One region of the Methylomonas sp. MgM2 genome, then DNA from elsewhere that is predicted to be linked to it. Evidence: riboswitches for the same ligand, from Rfam matches in the RefSeq annotation. Region 1 holds a riboswitch; the other holds the start of a gene.

Region 1 (3,140 bases):
CTCCAGTCGTTTGTTAGCGGTCTGTGATGCCAGTCCCTGCACATACCGCAAAATAAATTTTGATACGGCACGATAAGGGGATATTAGGAATTCTGAACTATTGTGCCGCCCCTTTATTGACACTAAGTCAACTTACATCGGTTGGGGAAGGCTGAAAAACCTCCCCAACTTCACATCAGTAGCCGATCAGCATCCTCCTTTTGCGTCCACTAGTTTTTAGACGCGTTGGCTGATTTTACGAACGTCCACCTTGTCCACCGCGACCTGTCACCTTGACGTTAGTTGTTTCAGTCACCGAGTTGTTACCAGTATTCACGTCATTTGAAGCATTTACAGTCGCCGTCCAAGTAATAGTGGTACGCGCGCCCACGTTAATGGAGAAAAGCTGGATAAATGATTGACTCGCACCTGCTGCAAGATTGTTGAAATTAAAGGTCCATGGAGAGCCTGCGATGGTAGCGCCGTTCGCTGCGACGGCGGTCACCGTGACGGTACCCGTTGCAGAATTTGGCCCCGCGTTAGCGACAGTTACAGTGAATTCCCTGCCTTCGGTACCGTCTACCATTTGTACAGGCACTTGCAAGCCGGATTGCTCGCTGATTGACACGTCATAGGTTGCACCGCTAGAGGCGTCACAAGTCAACGGGGTCGCATAGTCGCTTGGCAACGGCCAAGTATGCATGAAGTCGATGACCGCACGTGTGTCGTCGGCGGCCTGCGCGAAGCCGACAATGTTGAATGCCGTCAAATTTGGGTTTCCCATAAGTTCAGGAATTGCATCAAGGATCGGGCCTTCTACAATCCCGAAAGTGGGTGTCGAATCAAGCACTTTCAAATACTCGAACCAGCCAGGTTGAGGATTGCCATCTGGGATGTAAGGAGGATTAGGCAGCGAGATAAAATTTGCAGTGCGGTTATAGTTGTAATTTCCGTAGTCAAGAAAACACTTCCTAACCATCTGCACCACACCCTTTACTTCTTCTTTTACGTTAATACATTTCTTGGGCAGGTAAGTCGTTACGCTCTCGTCTGTCAGGCCGACAATCTGGTTGAGGTAGACCACCATGTCCACGCTGACCTTGCCTGATTTGTCTGCGGCTGCGCCAACGCCTCTGGCCGCAGTGTCGAGCACATTGCCGAGTACATTATTAGGGTCGGTCAGGCTAATACCGAGGTCGCCCGTTAGCATGAGTTGTCTGTAGATCGCCAGGTTCTGTAGCGGCGAGTCAATGGCGCCCGACGTTATCACGCCATCTGTATTGGTGCTGGTGACCAGTCGTCCGGCAGGATCCAGCGTGACACAGCCGGCGGTGGACAGATTGACGATGACGTCCTGCAACTGCTGTTGAAGCACCGTTTCTGGTGAACGCACCACGCTGGTACGCCCGAAGTCGACCTCTTGCGTGAGTGTCGCATACTCAGGGAGGACTGCGCAGGTAGCAGGATCGACTGGAATGACAGTACCGTCTGCAGCTAAAGGCCGTTGACAAGAATCGGTTGTGAGTATGGGAACACCATCGGCGTCGCGATAAAGAACAAATAAATCCCCGAGATCAGGAGGTTCGCTGTCACCATCCCCGCCGGGATTAGCTGGTTTGCCTGGTGTTCCCCCCGGCGCAGCCATTACGCTCGCGCCAAATGCGCATAATCCCATGGTTATCGCCGTAGCCAATAACATAGGACGGAATTGTTTTAACGTTTTCATGATATTTCTCCCGTTAACCTAAAACTTAGGTATTTGTTGAAAATATTTAATGCAATATCTGTCAATTGGACATAAATCTATTTTTTTGCAAAAAAAAAAGCCGGACTACCTTCCGTGACTATGACGACGTCACTTTCGGCAGTCCGGCTTTCCTTTAGGATCCGCGACTTTCTGCCCCTACTTTGCAATAGGTTTAGCGAAAATAAAATAAAATCGATAATGCATATATCGTTATTTTCAAAACTTTTCAACTGAGTATTTCAGTCAACTTTTGAATACTATGAAACGCTCGGTGATTAGATGATCTTTAAACTCAATGATATGACCATCCTTAAGGATTTATGCCAAGGTCAATGTCCGATTTAACTTATTAACCAGCCATTTATTGAAAAATGGCGACTGCCTCTTCCTGGTCGTTATGCAAAGCTTTGCATAACGGCCATTACGTGAAGTTTCCTTTTATGTGTGGCGGACTTGGCGTAACCATGAGAAAGCTAGCTTTAAAGACCCTATCTCGCTCGCACTCTCTGCATAATTTCCATGATTTGAAACAAACTTTCAAATACACAAAAAGGACGCGATATCAGCGCTTATTCCTGTCGATCTCATCAGACCTTTCAAATAATCACTATTTATTAACATGATGGATAAATTCCGCATGATCATTTTCTGTAGGGAACTAATTTAAGGCGAAAAAAGCTATCTGTTGTGCTGAGGGTTGTTTTCTGAATTGAATAACAGAAAATCCACTCCTGAAGTTTGCAAAAATTATGACCGGCTTTTTATCTGGCTGCCTTGCTGAATCCGTTTGATTCCTGATGTGAACTATTCGAAACCAGGCACTGTGTATAAAAGGAAACTCCACATAATGGCCGATTTGACGCTGCCCGCTCAATCCCGATTCGCTCGGGATTCAATCCAAACGCCTCTTTCATTTCTATGCGTCGTAATTTCCAGCCCGGCCTCCTGATAATGCCGGTAACGTTGGCGGCCGGCCCGCTTGCATTCCTCGCTGTTGTCTAAGATTTCCAGGATGCGCTTGGTCGGAGGCTTTACGGGCGGGAAATGGCTGGACAGGTTGACAATGACGTTTTGCCATTCGACAGGAATATCATCTCCGCCGATCAGGATGGTATTTTTATAGTCTGGCAAACCGCCTTGATAAAGCTGATGCGGTACGAAACTGCCGGCCCGGAAGGTCCATAACAACTTGTCGATTTCAGCCGCTTGCTCGGAGTCATCCGTAAGTACGTAACAGAATTCGCCGCTACGGTAGATTTTCTCGATCAGTTTGCAGGCGAAATCCCGGCGCTCGTGCTGTGAGGTTGAGGCCAGGACGTAGAAGAATATCTCAGGACGCTGCACGATTGATCAAATACTGACTCAACAAAGCAACCGGCCGGCCGGTCGCCCCTTTGTTGGCTCCCGTCCGCCA
Region 2 (3,140 bases), on a different contig from region 1:
GGATCACCCTCGGTCCAAGGCCCGGCATTGGAACCGTCTGAATTGTCCGGCGCACCGTTGGTGTTATAGGTGACATGGGCGCTCACGGTTCCGGATGCCGTCAGCAAGGTGCCGATGACGCCCGCCAACGCCAATTTATTTAGATTAAGATAGGTCATGGATAAGTCCCCCCTTCAAATTTTTACACCAAAACAAATCGATTGCCGGCACCAGGGCCGGCAACCACACGTGGAAATTAAGCTACAACACTAGCTTTACGGCGCCCAAAGCCCATAAATCCAGCCAAAGCGCTTCCAAACAACCAGACGGCGCCAGGTACCGGTACCGGCGAGGTGGTGACTAGCACATCATAAGCAACGGCATCAGCTACATCGCCAGTACCACCATGTGCGCCAATCACCAGCGTATAAAAGCCATTGGTCTCATAACCAGGCGTACCGGTCGCCAGCCACTCGGACTGATTGAATATAAATGAATAAAACAGAGTGTCACCGACATTGCTCATGCTGGCTGTCCAGATGGCGTCGCCCAGGCTGGAACCTTGGAAACCGGAAGCGCCGAAAGTATCTAGTGCGTTGCGGTCAGACGTCAGGCTGGTGTCAACGTTGCGATACAAGGCCACGTCCAGCAAGCCATTATATTGGGCATAATCGCTATCGTTTTGGATAGTGATTGTGGTTAATACGTCACCATCACTCGCACAGTTGGCCTCTGCGGAATTGGCGCCACAGCTGATGTGAATCAAGCCATAATCCAGGCCTAAACTGGTTTCGGTGGAATTGCCGGCCACAGCTAAATAAGGATGATCGCCGTTCGCCGGCAGATCGACCATGGTGGTGCCCCAAGTGGCAGCGTTGGAACCGGTATTTTTGTCGTTATACGTTTTCCATAAACTGGAAGTATTGTTGGTACCCCAGTTTGTGCCGGCAGGGGCATTCAGCACCGTACCATTCGGCAGCGTCAAGCTGGTATTGTTTGCCGCTGTAGAACTCAATCCGCTCAACATATTACCTGTGTTGTCGGTTACACTCGAACCGGTAAAATGTTCACGCTTGGTCACGCCCAACGCTGTGCTGTGTTGGCCGGAATACCACATATAAGGCAGATTACCGGGAATTTCAGTAGCCGTGGTAGCGGCAGTGCCGGTACCGGGTATCAGGTTATTGACGCCAGGATTTAGCGGATCGTAGGTGTTTGTGCCATTTGCGATGCGGTTGGTGCCGTTGGAATTGGCGGATACGCCATCGGTGCCGTTGATGCTGTTGGCTATGCCGAAGCCAATCGCTGAATCGGCGGAACCTACAGCGCCAACACCGGTTAGATTGTAATACTGATGCGCATGGGCCGATGGTGTAATAGCCAGCGCTGCTGCGATGCCTGCTGCAATGCCAAGTAATTTGTTTTTCTTCATTTTCGATCCTCTTCACTGTTTAACGTATGATTAAATAGTGATGTCCCCAACGCAGGTGCTGACCTGGTTGCGGCCCTCTCCATCACAATCGAGAGGCGGCCCGGCTTTCTTGTTCATATTTATTACTGGCAAGAACCGTGGCTTTCCGGCCCCGCCTCGCGACGGGTGTGGCATGGTTTATTCGGTTAACTTCAACCTAGACCGTCCGTTGTCCGCCTCGTCCATTTCTGAGAAAACCGTAAAAAACCAATGAGTTATATCAATTTTCACACCAAAACCCAGTATAACAGTCAGAATCAATGAATTAAAATATCCTCTAATATGCTAAATACCCTATTTTTTTAATTAATCTATGTTATTTAATAAAAAATATTAAGTTATACGCCTTAATTAAGCTCAATAAGACAATTATCAGTCATCTAAACCGCTACCAAACCCTAACGTTATTTTTTTCGAAAATCCAAGCGAAAAGGGCACTACGGTTTAGGCCGTCCGCATACTATTAAGCCGATTTCTTAGGAAATTAATTGCAAAAATGAGAGCCGTTTATAAAATATCCCTGATAAAATGGCACCATATATGCTTTACAGCGAGCTAACTTTGAACTCATTACCAAGGGATGTTACATGCAAAAAGACAACAATATGCCTCTTTGGGTTTTTTTCGCTTTATCTAGCATAGAAACTCGAAAAGGCGCTTTGCTATTGATCTGGAGTAGCTTGCTATTCAGTTTGTATTGCATTCCATGGAGCATGTTCTTTTTAGATACGCCATGGATCGGCAAGCTTTTCTTAATCGATGATTGGGATTGGTTTGCAATGATGCTGCCGATGACGCTATGGTATTGGCTAAGCATGAAATGGGTGGATAGAAATCGAGGATGGAACGGCGAAACAGCGACACAGACGATCAAATAGCCTTTGTCGGAACAGCGAACGTTTTCCGTTTCTATCGATAAATTTACTTCTTCAATTTGCCCAAAGCCGAAAGTTCGCGTTCCAACATAACGCTAGCGCCCAAGTTGAGTTCCACCAACCGGCGCAAGCTGGTCATACTATCAATATCGATGCGGTTGCATTTGAATCCGATTTGCTTTCCTTGTCCGTGGGCAAATTGAAGTTGCATATTGATAAAAACTTTTTCCGATAAGCCAAGTATCAGCGTGTAAAAGTCGCCCGCCGATCCGGACCAAGGCCGTTCGAACTCCAATAGGCAGCCTTTCAGGCACATATCAATAATGCGACAAGGAAAGGTGAATTCATCGCCGACCAGGATCGCTTTTGCATTGTAAACAAACCGTTGGAAATTGCGTTTTTCTTCGAGCGCACATTCCGACACGGCATCACTCTTTGAAGAACTGCATCGGCGTGTTGTCGACCGTGATGACGTCATTATTTTGCAATAATACGGTTCTATCGCCTAAAGGTTGATAATTAAGTTTCAAGCCGTCATGTCCCTGTAGCGCGGATAGGTGATAACCATCCTTACGCCTGGAAATTACGATTACACCGGAGCCTTGATGTCCCAACCGGGTCATTGCTTTCTTAAGCGTCAGAATCCGTCCGATATGGGGGCCGTCCATAATTTGCAACTTCCCTTCTTGCTGTTTCGAAACGCTATCCAACTTTTCGTTCAGAGCTTGTAATTCCGGATCTTCGGCAGACCCCGCTTCAGACGGACCGGTTACTCCGATAAAAAACTCGGTTGCATTGTAAAGAATATAATGCTT

What was found. A riboswitch is a leader RNA that binds a small molecule or an ion and turns the genes downstream of it on or off. The one in region 1 is predicted to bind cyclic di-GMP.
Region 2: it holds a riboswitch for cyclic di-GMP, as region 1 does, so the genes downstream of both, ACW73I_RS16855 (hypothetical protein) here and ACW73I_RS14825 (hypothetical protein) in region 1, are expected to answer to the same signal.

The regions. Positions count from the first base shown of each region.
Region 1 covers NZ_JBSYXO010000019.1:90,146-93,285, reverse strand. Annotated here, with positions in the region: gene ACW73I_RS14825 (hypothetical protein) at 236-1,705, opposite strand; cyclic di-GMP riboswitch class I at 1,840-1,913, opposite strand; gene ACW73I_RS14820 (DNA polymerase III subunit chi) at 2,597-3,070, opposite strand; gene ACW73I_RS14815 (leucyl aminopeptidase) at 3,057-3,140, opposite strand, start outside.
Region 2 covers NZ_JBSYXO010000025.1:43,957-47,096, reverse strand. Annotated here, with positions in the region: gene ACW73I_RS16860 (hypothetical protein) at 1-158, opposite strand, end outside; gene ACW73I_RS16855 (hypothetical protein) at 236-1,411, opposite strand; cyclic di-GMP riboswitch class I at 1,503-1,593, opposite strand; gene ACW73I_RS16850 (hypothetical protein) at 2,038-2,328, shown strand; gene ACW73I_RS16845 (PilZ domain-containing protein) at 2,372-2,749, opposite strand; gene ACW73I_RS16840 (FHA domain-containing protein) at 2,754-3,140, opposite strand, start outside.